2 linked regions of the Ilumatobacter coccineus YM16-304 genome follow. Each later gene encodes a partner of the first gene's protein in a complex. Links are inferred from orthologs where the notes say so. Each region holds a gene or a part of one and is shown in the gene's direction. Other genes may lie near its edges.

Region 1 (8,243 bases):
CTCGCCGGTGGCGACGTCGGCGCCGGCCGCCTCGCCGAGCCGGAGCGCATCGTCGCCGAAGTCGAGCGAGTGCTCGGCCCGAACGACCTCGACGGCGTCCGCCTCGTGGTGTCGGCCGGTGGCACTCGCGAGCCGATCGACTCCGTCAGAGTCATCGCCAACCGTTCCTCGGGCAAGCAGGGGTACGCCGTGGCCGCCGAAGCGCTCGCTCGCGGCGCATCGGTCACGATCGTGTCGACCGTCTCACTCCCGACGCCGCCCGGGGCGGTGGTCGTGCCCGTCGAGACCGCCGCCGAGATGCATGCGGCGATGAACGCTGCGGCAGACGACCACGACGTCGTGGTCATGGCGGCAGCGGTCGCCGACTTCCGTCCGGCGTCAGCGGCGACCGGCAAGATCAAGAAGCGCGATGGCGTTCCCGAGATCGTGCTCGAGCCGACTCCTGACATTCTCGCCGGACTCGGAGAGAACAAACGGGCCGGTCAGGTGCTCGTCGGATTCGCCGCAGAAACCGACGATCTCATCGCGAACGCGACGTCCAAGCTCGAGAAGAAGCGTCTCGATCTCATCGTCGCCAACGACGTCGGCGCTCCCGAAGTCGGGTTCGCTCACGACACCAATGCGGTTACGCTGCTCAGGCCCGACGCGAAGCCTGTCGAGATCGACCTTGCTGCCAAGCGAGATGTTGCCCGGGCCGTCATCGACACGATCGTCGACATCAGACGCACGCGCTGATCCGTCGACGATGACCAGATCACAGTAGACAGGACATCACATGGCCAATTACTCGTTCACCTCCGAATCCGTCACCGAGGGGCATCCCGACAAGATGGCGGACCAGATCTCCGACGCCGTGCTCGACGCCATCCTCACCGAGGATCCCGACGCTCGAGTCGCATGCGAAACGCTGGTCACGACCGGCCTGTGCGTCGTCGCCGGCGAAGTCAGCACGACCGCCTACGTCGAGATTCCGAAGATCGCTCGCGAGACCATCAACGGCATCGGCTACGACAACGCGCTGTTCGGTTTCGACGGCAACACGTGTGGCGTCATGGTCACCCTCGACGAGCAGAGCCCCGACATCGCGCAGGGCGTCGACACGAGCGAAGAGTTCCGTGGCGGCACCGCCGGTGAAGATCAGCTCAACCTGCAGGGCGCGGGCGACCAGGGCATGATGTTCGGCTACGCCTGCAACGAGACCGACGTGCTCATGCCGCTGCCGATCAACACGGCACATCGCCTGTCGGAGCGTCTCGCCGACGTGCGCAAGTCGGGTCAGGTTCCGTACCTGCGCCCCGACGGCAAGACCCAGGTCACCTTCGAGTACGACGAGAACGGCAAGCCGGTCGCACTCAAGGCCGTGCTCATCTCGACGCAGCACCAGGACGGGATCGACCGCGACACCGTCATCCGTCCCGATCTCATCGACCAGGTCATCCGCCCCGTCATCCCCGAGCAGTTCGCCGACGACGACTACGAGATCTACATCAACCCGACCGGCAAGTTCGTCATCGGTGGCCCGGTCGGCGACTGTGGCCTCACCGGCCGCAAGATCATCGTCGACACCTACGGTGGCATGGGCCGCCACGGCGGCGGCGCCTTCTCGGGCAAGGACCCATCCAAGGTCGACCGCTCGGCTGCCTACGCCGGCCGTTGGGTCGCCAAGCACGTCGTCGCTTCCGGCGCCGCCGATCGCTGTGAGATCCAGCTCGCCTACGCCATCGGCATGGCGCAGCCGATGAGCATCCTCGTCGAGACGTTCGGTACCGCTGCCGAAGATCCGGCGAAGATCGAAGCCGCCGTTCGCTCGACGTTCGACCTGCGTCCCGGCGCGATCGTGCGCGACCTCGACCTCAAGCGTCCGATCTACAAGAAGTCGGCTGCCTACGGTCACTTCGGTCGCGAAGAGTTCCCGTGGGAGCAGCTCGACCGCCTCGACGACTTCAAGTCCGCGCTCGGCGCCTGACCTGACCGCACGCATCGAATTGTGTGACCGGCCGTGACCGACGGGTTGCTGTTCGGTCACACGGTTCGATGCGCTCGCGTGTTGCCCGACGTCACCGGGCTGGCGAAACCGTTCGACTACTCGATTCCTGACGACCTCGTCGATCAGGTCGAGGTCGGCACGATGGTGCGTGTCGAGCTGCACGGCCGCCGTATCGGTGGCTGGGTCATCGAGCTCCCCGACGAGCCGGCGGTCCCGGCCGACGAACTCAAGCCCATTGCGAAGGTGCGCGGTCATGGGCCCGCGCCCGAGCTGATCGAACTCGCTCACTGGGCCTCGGTCAGATGGGCGGCCCGTCGCATCCGCCCGTTCCTCGTCACCGCCTCACCGCGCAACGCGGTCCGGACGTTGCCGCCCCCGCACCGGCGGGCGACTGCGCCGGCCCCGAGTTCGCCGGCCACGACGAAGCTGCTCGAATCGGGTGGCGGTGTGCTCCGGCTGCCACCGCGCAGCGACGTGCTGCCCTCGGTGCTGTCGGCGATCGGCCTCGGCCCGACTCTGGTGGTCGTGCCCACCAACCACGACGCAGCGCTGCTGGCGTCACGCCTGCGGCGCACCGGCGCGACGGTGGCCTACGTGCCCGACGACTGGGCTGCGGCGGCCGGTGGTGTCGACGTGGTGATCGGTTCGCGCAGCGCCGCCTGGATGCCGTGCGCCGGCCTGGCCGCAGCGATCGTGGTCGACGAGCACGACGAGGCGTTGCAAGACGAACGCTCGCCCACCTGGCATGCACGCGACGTGGTCGCCGAACGGTGCCGCCGGGCCGGGGTGCCGGCCGTGTTCGTGTCGCCCGCGCCGACGCTCGTCGCGGTCGAAGAACTGGCTGGCCCCGGAGGTGTCGTTCATCCGCCGCGAGATCGCGAGCGCTTGCACTGGCCGCGAGTCGAGGTGGTCGACCGGACCGACGAGGACCCGTGGAAGCGCTCGTTGATCACCTCGGCGCTCATCGAACGGCTCCGTGATCCGCTGCAGCACGTCGTGTGCGTGAGCAACATCACCGGTCGCGCCCGGGTGTTGGCGTGCCGTACGTGCCGGGAGCTGATCCGCTGCGAGACGTGTGATGCGGCGGTCGGCCTGACCGACGACAACCGGTTGTCGTGTCGGCGATGTGGAACCGAGCGGCCCGCGGTGTGTCAGGCGTGCGGTGCGTCGAAGTTCGCCAATCTGCGACCCGGCGTGACGCGCCTTCGCGAAGAACTGGAGGCGGCCGCGAACCGACCCGTCGTCGCCGTGACCGGTGCCGACGACGAGCCGCCGAAGCGGGCCGACATCTACGTGGGGACCGAAGCGGTGCTGCACCGGATCGACAGAGCCGACGTCGTCGCGTTCCTGGAGTTCGACTCCGAGATGCTGGCGCCACGGTTCCGGGCCTCGGAGCAGGCGCTCGCGTTGATCATTCGAGCCGGCCGATTGGCGCCGGAGGTGATGATCCAGACGTTCAACCCTGACCACGAGGTCGTGCAGGCGGCGTTCCGCGCCGATCCCGACCTCGTGCTCGATGCCGAACGCTCCCGACGCGAGATGCTGCACCTGCCGCCGTACGGCGCGTTGGCATCGATCTCCGGCGGGTTCAGCGACGAGGTGATCGAGCAACTCGACCGAGACGTCGTGCAGGTCGGGCACATCGACGACGATCACCATCTCGTTCGTGCCGAATCGTGGACCGTGCTCGGCGAGGCGCTCAACGCCGCCGAACGCCCGCCCGGAGCGCGCATCCGAGTCGAGGTCGACCCCGCCCGCATCTGACCCGCTTGTTTCTTTTCGTCCCGGTCCAAGGGAAACAACCGGTCGTGATCCGATACGGTCGAACGCCCTCATGACTGCTGACCTGTTCCCCGACCTCACCGACGAGCAGGCCCGATTTCGCGCGGCTGGGGCCGCTCGCGACCGGATGATCGAACGGTTCGAAGCGCTCGATCCCTCGGCGTCCGCCGACGAGATCACCCAGGAGTTCGTCGAGATGACGGTGGGCGATGCGCTGGAATCGTTGCGCAGCCCGGGGGCCGGCGAGTTCTTCGGACGGATCGACTGCGACGATCTCGACGGGAGCGATCGCGAGGAGTGGTACATCGGCCGGCGTCACATCGAAGACGACGCTCACGACCCGGTGGTGGTCGACTGGCGGGCGCCGATCGCCGCGCCGTTTTACCGAGCGACGGCGATCGACCCGCTCGGCGTGGCGTTCCGCCGTCGCTTCACCCTCGACGACGGAGCGTTGACCGCCTACCTCGACGAGCATCTCGACGACCCGGACGCCGGGGGAGCAGCGGCCGGAATCCCCGACCCGGTGCTCGCCGAGATCGGCGCCGAGCGCAGTGGTGAGATGCGCGAGATCGTCGCGACGATCCAGGGCGAGCAAGACGTCGTGATCCGCTCCGACATCGACCAGGTGCTGATCGTTCAAGGCGGACCTGGCACCGGCAAGACCGCGGTCGCGCTCCACCGAGCGGCGTACCTCCTGTTCGAACATCGAGCTCGCTTGGCCCGCGACGGCGTGCTGATCGTCGGCCCCAACCAGGCGTTCCTCGACTACATCGGCAACGTCCTGCCGTCGCTGGGTGAGCGCAGCGTGCGCCAGGCGACCGCACAGGAGCTGTGCATCCCGCGTGTCGAGGTCACGGGTGTCGACGACGCCGAGGCCGCTCGCTGGAAGGGGGCAGCCGATCGGCTCGCCGACCTCGAAGCAGCGGCGCTCGGAGCGATCAGCGCCCCCGACGACGACATCGTCGTGCCGATCGGCGTGCGCAATCACGTCATCAGCGCTGCCGAGTTCGCCGGATGGGTGGCGACGGCGAAGGCGGGCAACACGCCGATCAACGAGCGCCGGGCTCGTCTCACGGCGATCGCCAAACGTGAACTCTTGCGGCGTAGCGGCAAGGACGATGCGTGGGCGAGCGCCGGTCCGTTGAAGTCGGCGATCACCAAGGCGTGGCCGACCCAGAAGCCGATCAAGCTCGTCGACCGGTTGCTCGCAGCGCAGCTCGGTGGCCCGAAGGGCAAGAAGCGGGCATGGACGCCGGCCGACCAGTTGCTTGTCGACGAAGCGAATTCGCTGCTCGACGGATCGCCGTTCACCTATGGGCACGTCGTGGTCGACGAAGCACAAGACCATTCGGCGGTCGCGCTCCGTGTGATCGGTCGCCGCAGTCCGGCGTCGTCGATGACGCTCGTCGGCGACGTCGCTCAGTCCACCACGCCGGCGGGCCAGGAGCGTTGGAACGACGTGTTCGCGCATCTCGGACCCGACGGCTCGTCGGGAATCGTCGCCGATCTCACGATCGGCTACCGCGTGCCCGAGCCCGTGCTGAGCGTCGCGAACCGCTTGCTCCCGCTCACCGATGTCGACGCGACCGAGAGTCGCAGCGTGCGACTCGCCGGCGATGCGCCCGTGTGGGAATCGTGCGGCAGCGACGAGTTGCCTGGTCGCGTCGCCACCGAAGCTGCGGCGCTGAAGAAGAAGCACAAGGTCATGGGCATCGTGGCGCCGGCTCGACTGCACGATGCGATCGGCGCGTCGCTCGAAATCGAAGGTCTGACCGGGGTGGCGCACGTGCACGACCTGGGGCCGACCGAGGTGCCGGTGTTCGAGGCACACGCCGTGAAGGGACTCGAGTTCGACGGCGTGCTCGTCGTCAACCCGCACGAGGTGCTCGCCGAGGGCCGGTTGGATGTCGAGCACACACCTCGCGGCGCCCGATTGCTCTACGTCGCGATGACTCGCGCCGTCCAGCGACTGGTCCTCGTCACCGACTCCACGCCACCCGCCGTCATCGCCAACTGACCAACCTGGTGATTTCCTTCCCGGATGGAAATGACCAGGTTGGTCAGTCCGAGGTGAGGGCGAGCAGGCGGAAGCCGGCTTTGCTGGCCACGCGGGAGGTGGCGTAGCCCTGGCCGATCAGCCACTTCTGCAGCGAGTCGGCGCCGAGGTGCTTCTGCACTACGAGGGTTGCGGTGCCGTCGTCGGTGAGGCGGCCGAGCCAGTCGGTCAGCAATTCGCGCAGCGCCGGTTTGCCGATTCGGATCGGCGGATTCGACCAGATCGTCGCAAAACGCACGTCGTCGGGAACATCGCCTGGCGCGGCGACGCGCACGTTGGTGATCCCGTTGCGCTTGGCGTTGCGGGCGCACAGTTCACGGGCTCGCGAGTTGACGTCGACCGCCCACACCGTCGAACCGGGGGAGCGGCGAGCCATGGTCAGAGCGATCGGTCCGGCGCCGCAGCCGAGGTCGAGCAGGTGCCCCGACGAGGCCAGTGCGGCGTCGGAACGGATGAGCAAGCTCGTGCCGTTGTCGACGTGACCACGGCTGAACACGCCACGGTCGGTCTCGAGCGTGAACGCGGTGTCGGGCAGTGTCACATCGATCGTGACGGGGTCTGACGGGACCGTCGGATCGTCGTCGAAGTAGTGCGCGTCGGCGGTTTCGGACCGGCCCGTCGCAGCGTGATGATCGTCATGTTCGTCGGGTTGGGGGGCCACGGGCCCTAGCCTGGCAGCAATGTCGTACAAGATCAGGACATACGGCGATCCGGTGCTCAAGAGCAAGGCACTGAAGGTCGCGGACGTCGACGGGAAGATCATCCGGCTCGTCGACGACATGTTCGACACGCTCGTCGAGTCGGGCAATGGCATCGCGCTCGCCGCGCCGCAGATCGGTGTGCAGAAGCAGGTCGTCGTGTGGGACCTCGGTGACAACCCGATGGCGATCATCAACCCCGAGGTCGTCGAGTCCGACGGCGAGTGGGCGTACGACGAGGGCTGCCTGTCGATCCCGGGCTTGTACGTCGAGATGATCCGACCCAAGACCGTGCTCGTCCGCGGTGTCGACCTGCAGGGCGAGATCATCGAGATCGAGTCCGACGAACTCGAAGCGCGCATGTTCCAGCACGAGATCGATCACCTCAACGGCGTGCTGATGTTCGATCGTCTCGAAGGCGACCAGCGGGCCGAAGCGCTCGCCGAGTACCGCCGCATCGAAGAGCAGACCGCCGCCGAGGCGGCCGCCGCTCGCCGCAACCCGTTGCGCCGGCTGCGGTCGAGTTGAGGCTGGGCGAGTGAAGCTCGTCTACCTCGGCACCCCGGAGATGGCGGTTCCGCCGCTCCGCGCACTGGTGGACGCTGGTCACGATGTCGTTCGCGTCATCACCCGCATCGACAAGAAGCGGGGCCGGGGCGGCGCTCTCTCGCCGAGCCCGGTGAAGGCCGCTGCGCTCGAACTCGGGCTCACCGTCTCGCACGACCCCGACGACGTGCTCGCTGCCGTCACCGACGATGGCGCCGAACTCGGCGTGGTCGTGGCCTACGGACGCATCATCAAGCCACACCTGCTCGACGTGCTGCCGATGGTCAACCTGCACTTCTCGCTGTTGCCGCGGTGGCGTGGCGCCGCACCCGTCGAGCGGGCGCTGCTCGCCGGCGACGCCGAGACCGGTGTCGACGTGATGCGGGTGGAGGAAGGCCTCGACACGGGTGGCATCTACGCCGAACGTCGGGTGCCGATCGGCGACGACACGACGGCCGACGAGTTGCGCCGCACGCTCGTCGACGTCGGCGCCGATCTGCTCGTCGAGCAACTGGCGACACCGGTGACCGACTGGATCGACGATCCGACGCCGCAGCGCGGTGAGCCGCTCTACGCGTCCAAGCTGACCAAGGACGAGTTCGAGATCGACTGGTCGCAGTCGATGATCGACGTGCACCGCCGGATCCGCGTGGGCGGCGCCTGGACGACGTTCCGGGGCAAGCGGCTCAAGATCCACGCCGCCGACCTCGTCGACGGCAGCATCCTCCCGACCGTGGTGCAACCCGAAGGCAAGGGCCCGATGGCATTCGACGCATGGCGCAACGGCGCACAACCCACGGCCGACGAACGGTTCGGCGGCCTGTGAGCGACCAGCCGGACGCCGACCAGACGGCCTTCGCCCCGCCGACGGGCAAGCCGCTCAACCGCAAGCAGCGCAGAGCTGCGTTGCAGACCGGCCGCAAGACGGAGGTCGGAACGACGACGCCGAAGCCGACCTCGCGAACGGCAGCGCGCGGCATGGCCCGAGGCGTCGCCCTCGACGTGCTTCGCCGTATCGAGAACGACGGGGCCTACGCCAACCTCGTGCTCGGCCCGATGCTCGCGGCGTCGGATCTGTCGGAGCAGGACCGCAAGTTCGCCACCGAACTGGTCTACGGCTCGACCCGCATGCGCCGAGCGTGCGACGCGATCATCGACCGTTTCGCCAATCAGC
Region 2 (8,277 bases), 1.7 Mb from region 1 along the record:
TCGCTCGTCGACAGTCAGCCGTACAGCGGCGAAGTGCCCGTCGCCGGCCGCTCCCGCTACGCCTACCTGGTGCCCATCGTCGACGGGGCCGAGGCGACGGTCGGCATCCTGGCGGTCGACGTCGGATTCGTCGACGACCTCACGGTGAGCAACTCCCAGGCCGCGAGACGCGTGCTGATCACCATGATCGTCCTGCTGTCGGTGATGGCGGCGTCGGGCATCGTGGTGATGTTCTTCGCGTTCCGCCCCATGAACCGGTTGATCAAGGTCGCGCACGACGTCGGATCGCCGGGCGCGTCGACGGCGGTGGGCCTCACCGATCGTCGCGACGAGATCGGCTATCTCGCGAGCGGACTCGCGAAGGTGGTCGAACTCCGCGACGATCTCGAGCACCGCGCGTACAACGACGACCTGACCGGGGTGCCGAACCGTGCCGCCTTCGTGCGCGAGCTCGACGAACGCATCAGCCGGTTCCGCACCGTCGACGAGCCGGCGACCCTCGGTTTCGCGCTGCTCATCATCGACCTCGACTCGTTCAAGGCGGTCAACGATGCCTTCGGCCATCAAGCGGGTGACGAACTGCTCAAGTCGGTGATGAGGTCGCTCGGCGAGGCACTGCTGCCGGGCGAGTTCCTCGCTCGCCTCGGAGGTGACGAGTTCGCACTGCTGACCGCGCCGGGCGACATCGCCCCGGAGGCGATCGAGGCCGCAGCCCAGCGAGTCACTCGCAGCGTCACCGAGGTGCGCCAGACGCGTGCCGGCGAGACCACGATGACGGCGAGTGTCGGTGTCGCCGTGCTCCCGGAGCATGGAGTCAGCATCGAGACCGCCATGACCAACGCCGACCTCGCGCTCTACGCCGTGAAGCGCAACGGTCGAGGCCATTGGCAGCTGTACTCGCCGAGCATGTCATCGTCGAACCAGCGGCGGATCCACCTCGCCTCCGAGCTGCGGCGTGCGCTCCACGAGCACGAGATCAGCCTCGAGTACCAGCCGCTCTACGCCGCCACCGACGGACAACTGCGATCGGTCGAGGCGCTGGCCCGCTGGCACCACGTCGTCGAAGGGCCGATTCCGCCGGTCGAGTTCGTCGCCGCCGCCGAGAACGCCGGCCTCATCAGCGCGCTCGGCGAGTACGTCATCGAGGCGGTCTGCGCACAGATCGGACGGTGGTGCGACGATCAGCTCGACACTCCGGTCGTCGCCGTCAACGTGTCGACGATGCAGCTCTGGCAGCCGGAGTTCCTCGAGATGCTGCGAGCGTCGATTCGCCGCCACGGGGTCGAGCCCGGTCGTCTGTGCCTGGAGATCACCGAGAGCGTGGTGGTGCAGCGCGACGACGCCAAGACGCGTCGCCTGCTCGACGACATCATCGCGCTCGGCGTGACGCTGTCGATCGATGACTTCGGAACGGGCTACTCGTCGCTCAGCTACCTGCACGACCTCCCGGTGCAGCAGGTCAAGATCGATCGAATGTTCCTCGCCGAAGCGTCGCGCGACCCGAAGAAGGCGCAGCTCTTCGCCGGGATCATCTCGCTCGGGCTCAACCTCGGCCTCGACGTCGTGATCGAGGGTGTCGAGACCTTCGCCGACCTCGAACTGGCCAGGCGCCACGGCGCACACCTCGTCCAGGGCTGGTTCCTCGATGCGGCGATGCCCGCCGACATCGTGTCGGAGCGATTCGGCACCATCGCGGCGCCGTGGGTGGGCACACAGCTCGCCTTCGATCCGCCTCCTGCCTGAACCGCAGTACCTCGATTGGCACTCTCGCTTGCCGGTTGCCAACTCCGATCGCGAGGCGTAGTGTTGGCACTCGGTTTGAGGGAGTGCCAAAGCGTGTGTGACCTCAAGCGTGACTCGAAGTCGAGTCGAACCAATCCGCACTGAAATTCACTACGTGAACTGCCAATGGAGGCATGAAACATGAACCTGAAGCCACTCGATGACCGCATCGTGGTCCGGCCTGCCGAGGCCGAGACGCAGACCGCATCCGGTCTGGTCATCCCCGACTCCGCCAAGGAAAAGCCGCAGCAGGGCGAAGTGCTCGCCGTCGGCCCGGGCAAGCGCTCCGAGACCACTGGCGAACTGATCGAAGTCGGCATCAACGTCGGTGACATCGTCATGTACAGCAAGTACGGCGGCACCGAGGTCAGCTCGGGCGGAGAAGACCTGCTCGTCCTGAACAGCCGCGACGTGCTCGCCATCGTCGGCTGACCCCTCCACACCAATCGCAACACTTTCCCCACTCGCCAATACATCCGCTAGGAGACAACTGATATGGCAAAGATTCTGAAATTCGACGACGAGGCGCGCCGCGCACTCGAAGCCGGTGTCAACAAGCTCGCTGACGCCGTCAAGGTCACCATCGGCCCCAAGGGTCGCAACGTCGTGCTCGACAAGAAGTTCGGCGCTCCGACGATCACCAACGACGGTGTGTCGATCGCCAAGGAGATCGAGCTCGAAGACGTGTTCGAGAACATGGGCGCCCAGCTCGTGAAGGAAGTCGCCACCAAGACCGACGACATCGCCGGTGACGGTACGACCACCGCGACCGTGCTCGCTCAGGCCATGGTCACCGCCGGCATGCGCAACGTCGCCGCCGGCGCCAACCCGATGGCCATCAAGAAGGGCATCGAGGCCGCTGTGGCCGCCGCTGTCGAGTCGATCCAGAGCCAGGCCAAGGACGTCGACGACAAGAGCGACATCGCTTCGGTCGCCACCATCTCGGCCGCCGACGCTTCGGTCGGCGAAGTCATCGCCGACGCCATCGACAAGGTCGGCAAGGACGGCGTGGTCACGGTCGAGGAGTCGAACACGTTCGGCACCGAGCTCGACTTCACCGAGGGCATGCAGTTCGACAAGGGCTACCTGTCGCCGTACTTCGTCACCGACACCGAGCGCCAGGAAGTCGTCCTCGAAGACGCCTACATCCTCCTGCACAGCGCCAAGATCTCGACCGTCCAGACGATGCTGCCGACCCTCGAGGCCGTCATGCAGACCGGCAAGCCGCTGGTCATCATCGCCGAAGACATCGAAGGCGAAGCGCTCGCCACCCTCGTGGTCAACAAGATCCGCGGCACGTTCAACGCTGCTGCCGTCAAGGCCCCGGGCTTCGGCGACCGCCGCAAGGCGATGCTGCAGGACATGGCCGTCCTCACCGGTGGCCAGGTCATCAGCGAAGAAGTCGGCCTCAAGCTCGACAACGTCACGCTCGACCTGCTCGGTACCGCCAAGCGCGTCGTGATCACCAAGGACAACACCACCATCGTCGACGGTGGTGGCGAGAGCTCCGACATCGAAGCTCGTGTCAACCAGATCAAGGCCGAGATCGAGAACACCGACTCCGACTGGGATCGTGAGAAGCTCCAGGAGCGTCTCGCGAAGCTGGCCGGTGGCGTTGCGCTCATCAAGGTCGGCGCTGCCACGGAAGTGGAGCTCAAGGAGAAGAAGCACCGCATCGAAGACGCCGTGTCGTCGGTTCGTGCGGCCATCGAGGAAGGCGTGGTCGCCGGTGGCGGCACCGCCCTCATCCGTGCCCGTGGCGCCGTGCAGAAGGTCGTCGACTCGCTCGACGGTGACGAGAAGACCGGCGCCAAGACGGTGTGGACCGCGCTCATCGCGCCGGGCCTCAACATCGCCAACAACGCCGGCCTCGAAGGCGCTGTCGTCGTCAAGGAAGTCGAAGCCGCTGAGGGTTCGATGGGCATGAACGCCGCGACGGGCGAGATGATGGACCTCATCGCTGCGGGCATCATCGACCCGGCCAAGGTGACCCGTGCGGGTCTCCAGAACGCTGCGTCGATCGCCGCGATGGTCCTCACCACCGAGTGCCTCGTCGCCGACGAGCCCGAAGACGACGCCGGCATGGGTGGCATGCCCGGCGGCGGCATGGGCGGCATGGGCGGCATGATGTGACCGTTCGGCGGGACTCCGTCCCGCCACGCTGACTCCGTCAGCTCGAAGCCGACTTCGTCGTCTTCACGTTCAGTCAAAAGGGGAGCCGGCTTCGAGCCGGCTCCCCTTTTGCGTTCTTCGAACGCGCTGGCGGTCACGGCGGTTCGTTCCGGTCGTCAGTTCCATCGCCGACAGACTCGCCGTGTGGCGCTGCGCGCTGCGGGGCGACTCCCGCTTCGATACAGGGTGATTTCTGGCCTGGCCAAATATCACCCTCACGCGACGACATCTGGCCTGGCCGGATATCACCCTCGGACGGTTTGTCTCTGAGACAAAGCGTCCGGCGCGGGTACCCTCGCCACGTATGGCGAGCGAACCGAGAGGAGCGATGCGGCCGTTCTGGCTGCATCAAGGGGTCGAGTACCTCATCGGCGCCGTGTTCGTGTCGTCGAGCATCCAGAGCGAAACGCCGGCGGTCCCGGCCGCGCTCGGTGTGGCGATCATGATCAACGCCGCGCTCACCATCGGACCGGCGGGAGCGTTCCGTCTCTACGGCCGCAAGCTGCATCGCATCATCGACATCGCCATCATCGCTGCCGTCGTCGTCGCCGCCGTGCAACCGACGATCGCGCTCGGCGACAATGCTCGCGTGCTGATGGTGCTGCTCGCCGTGGTGCTCGCGTTCGTGTGGTGGAACACCGACTTCGCCACCCGTGACGAACGCAAGGAGCGACGGCGTAGCGCCAAGTCGCAGCGCAAGAAGCCGGCGCGGCCGACCAGCGAAGAGGTCGGACAGAAGGCCGGTCGCATCGTCGGCGACGGCATCAACATGGCCAAGCGCGTGAAGAAGAACCTGTCGGCCGACGACGACACCTCCGCCGACTGACCGCACTCGACCGACTCGTAGACTTCACACCGTGAAAGGGCTGAACGATCGGTGACGATGACGAACGGCGCCAACGCTCGACCCGACGGAACTCCCCGTCGCCGAGGCGGCCGCCAGACCATCCCGCGTCCGCCCAGCGCGGTCGAGGAGTACGAGACCCCCTGGCCGCTCGGGGCGACGTGGTCGGTCGACGAACTGACCCGACCGGTCATCGACACGCCCGCCCCGATCGCACCGACGTTTCCCGAGGCGAAGCACTCGGCGGTGCTCCTGGTGCTCGCCGACGGCCCGGCCGGGGCCGAGGTGCTCCTCACCCGTCGATCGATGCAGCTGCGCAACCACAAGGGTGAGATCAGCTTCCCGGGAGGCCGCTGCGACCCGGGGGAGTCGCCGATCGAGACGGCGCTGCGCGAAGCGCACGAGGAGGTCGGGCTCTCACCGCAACGACCGACGGTGGTGGGCGAACTCGGTCACCTCTCGACGTTCGTGTCGAAGAGCTACATCGTGCCGATCGTGGCGACGCTCGACGACCGCCTCGAGCTCGAACCGAAGACGATGGAAGCCGACCGGGTGATGTGGACGCCGATCGCCGAGCTCACCCGTCCGGGCACGTACCACCGCGAGCGTTGGGGCCTCGCGCCGGTCGACCGGCCGCTCCACTTCTTCCACCTCGACGACGAGACCGTGTGGGGCGCCACCGCCCACATGCTCGTCGAGTTGCTCTCGCTGCAGTCCTGACCCGGCCGCCGTCGAAGGTCGTCCGTCAACTGGTGCGTCAACTGGTGTCTGACACCGAATGACGGGCTGGGGTCAGGCGCCCCAGCCGCCGGAGAAGTCGAAGAACTGACCGGTCTGGAAGCGGTTGGAGCCGTCGAGGAGACCAGCCGTGACGCTCGACAGTTCGTCCATCGTGCCGAGTCGGCGCAGCGGGACCTGCGCTTCGATCATGGCCCGACGTTCGGGGTCTCCGTCGGCCCGCGACGCCTTGAGGAAGCCCGGGAAGTCCATGTAGTTGGTGCCGATCGCGTTGACCTGCACGCCGTGGCGAGCGTGTTCGAGACCGACGGCACGCACGATGCCGTTCGCTCCGGCTCGGGTGCCGCCGTAGATCGACACCATCGGGTCGGGACGCCCGCCGGTGGCCGACGTGAACACCACGCACTGCCCGGCGCCGGCCGCGACCATCGGGGGCAGCACCGCCTGGAGTCCGTGGAACACCATGTCGAGGTTGGTGGCCTTGACCTTGGCCCACTGGTCGTCGGTCATGTCGAGGAACTTGCCGGTGACGATGAGTCCGGTGACCAGACATGCCGAGTCGAGCCGTCCAAATCGTTCGAGTACCCGCTCGATCATCGACTGGTTGCCGGTTCGGGTGGTGAGATCGACGTCGCTGATCGTGAGCACGTCGGCGCCGCGCTTCGCGAGGTCGGCGATCTGGCTGTCGAACGATTCCTCGACGCCGACCATCGTGCCGTCGCCGGCCGTGCCGTGGAGCACGAGATCGAACCCGCGGTCGGCCATGGTGCGGGCGAGGGCCGGACCGACGTACCCGGTGGCCATGGTGATCAGTGCGACTGGACGGTTCTCGGCGTTCGACATCGTCCGATGTTTGCACCTCGCCGACGACCGCGACGACTCACTGCCGAGGCGTCGGGGCTACGGTCCAGGAGGCGGGTTCGAGGAGGCGCTTGTGAACGAGGTCGTCGATCGTGCGAACGACCTGCGCCAGTGGTGGCTCGTCGAGCCCGAAGGTCTCGGCATATCGCTCGGCGATCGTGACCGCGTCGGTGGCACCGTCGCAGAGCATGAACACGACCGCTGCCGACGGATTGAGGTGATGCGCGGCCGAAGCCGTGGGTTCGAACACGACCAGGCCGTCGTCGGCCTCCGCGAGGTCGAGATCGTCCGCCTGTGCCGGCCCGGGGCGACGGATCGACCGTCGAACCGTCTGGTCGAGCAGTTCGCGTGCCGCGGTCGCCACATGCGGCTTCGCGTAGCGGTCGGCCACGAGTTCGAGGCCGCTTCGGCTCAGCGACGCTCGCATCGCCGGGTCGTCGAGCAGGTCGACGATGCGCACTGCGAACGACGCAGCGTCGTCGGCGACGAGCACGTGGACGCCGTCTCGAGCGTCGAGGCCTTCGACGCCGAGACTCGTCGTCACGACGGGCACGCCGTGCGCCCACGATTCGAGGATCTTGATGCGCGTTCCCGAGCCGCTGAGGATCGGGGCGACGGTGCACCTCGAACGCTCGAGTAGAGCGCCGAGATCGTCGACGAAGCCGATGCCGTGGTCGAGGTCGTCGCTGCCGGTGCCGCACACGACGAGTTCGGCGTCGGGGACCAGGCGTGACACGAGCGGCCAGACCTCGGTGCTGAGCCAACGCGCTGCGTCACGATTCGGCGCGTAGTCGAGGTTGCCGAACATCGTGACAATCGGCGGGTGAGTCGGGGGAGCGGCCGGCTCGGCGACGGGCGAGCTCGGGGCGACGTTCGGCACGATCGCGGTCGACCCGAATCCCGACGCGCTGACGAGGAGGTCGGTGTGCGGAGCGAACCAGTCGATCATCACGCGGTGCTGTCGGGCGAGGTCGTGTTCGCCACGCGAGTCGTGGAACGCCACATCGTCGTCGTCGAGGTCGACGACGAGGCACGCCGGCGAGCCGCCGCGCAGACCCACGGCGAACGGTCCGAGATACGAACGAAAGCCGACGATCAGATCGAAGGGTGGAGCGGTCTCCCCGGTCAGGACGCCGAGGTACTCCGACGCGAGCAGCGAGCGCTCTGGGAACACCGCGTTCTCGATCGGCATCGGCTCGACGACCCGGAACTCGCCGAGCTCGGGTTGAGCGTCGACGACCGGGGACGGGGTGCTGACCGGGACCACGAACGTCGTGAGGTCGCCCATCTCGGCGAGCGTTTCGCGCCAGAAACGAGCGCGCAACGATGATCCGTTGCCGGCCAAACCGGGGTCGAACGGAGTTGCGAGGGCGATCCGCACGATCGTTAACCTACCGATCGTGCCGGATCGAATTCGCTACGCGTGCGAGTGGACGCCGGCCGGCATCGGCGTTGCTGCTCAGCGTTGCATCCGCTCGCTCGTGGCGGCCGGCGCCGACGTGGCGTGGGAGCCGCTCGTCGCCCTGGGCGGCCCTGGTCGTGATCGCGCGCTCGACTCGTCGGCGGCGCCGGCGTGGATGAGGGCGCTGCGCCGACCCGAATCTCCCGACGACGTACTCGTCTTGCACAGCGTGCCGGCGAAGTGGTCGTCGGTGTCCGAATCGTTGCCGGCCCGACACCGAATCGGACACTCGGTGTGGGAGCTCGAAGACCTCCCGCTGCAGTGGCGCTTCGAGATGTCGTGCGTCGATGAGTTCTGGGTCCCGACGGAGTGGAATCGTCGGACCTTCGAGCGAGCGTTCGACAAGCCGGTCCACGTCGTGCCGCACGCGATCGAGCTCGTCGAGCCGTGTGCGCCTCCGATCACCATTCCCGACGGG

The links.
Region 2: the proteins of metK (region 1) and groL are in contact, whole or in part, in a cryo-EM structure (PDB 8P4O), measured with the Escherichia coli proteins. The link is inferred for Ilumatobacter coccineus YM16-304 from one-to-one orthologs.

The regions. Positions count from the first base shown.
Region 1 is NC_020520.1:2,273,482-2,281,724, forward strand. Bases 1-2,870 are described here. They hold metK (methionine adenosyltransferase), read left to right. Parts: upstream 1-775; coding sequence 776-1,966; downstream 1,967-2,870. Other genes in these bases: coaBC (bifunctional phosphopantothenoylcysteine decarboxylase/phosphopantothenate--cysteine ligase CoaBC), read left to right, coding at 1-735; YM304_RS10260 (primosomal protein N' family DNA-binding protein), read left to right, coding at 2,000-2,870. Outside these bases: more of YM304_RS10260, read left to right, coding at 2,871-3,751; YM304_RS10265 (HelD family protein), read left to right, coding at 3,822-5,786; YM304_RS10270 (class I SAM-dependent methyltransferase), read right to left, coding at 5,830-6,516; def (peptide deformylase), read left to right, coding at 6,506-7,051; YM304_RS10280 (methionyl-tRNA formyltransferase), read left to right, coding at 7,062-7,895; YM304_RS10285 (transcription antitermination factor NusB), read left to right, coding at 7,892-8,243. UniProt on the Escherichia coli protein: Catalyzes the formation of S-adenosylmethionine (AdoMet) from methionine and ATP.
Region 2 is NC_020520.1:3,977,496-3,985,772, reverse strand. The notes cover bases 1,693-4,596. They hold groL (chaperonin GroEL), read left to right. Parts: upstream 1,693-2,277; coding sequence 2,278-3,915; downstream 3,916-4,596. Other genes in these bases: YM304_RS17735 (hypothetical protein), read left to right, coding at 4,259-4,596; groES (co-chaperone GroES), read left to right, coding at 1,924-2,214; YM304_RS23005 (EAL domain-containing protein), read left to right, coding at 1,693-1,743. In the rest of the region: more of YM304_RS23005, read left to right, coding at 1-1,692; more of YM304_RS17735, read left to right, coding at 4,597-4,780; YM304_RS17730 (NUDIX hydrolase), read left to right, coding at 4,838-5,518; YM304_RS17725 (SDR family NAD(P)-dependent oxidoreductase), read right to left, coding at 5,591-6,379; YM304_RS23000 (PqqD family peptide modification chaperone), read right to left, coding at 6,417-7,778; YM304_RS17715 (hypothetical protein), read left to right, coding at 7,798-8,277.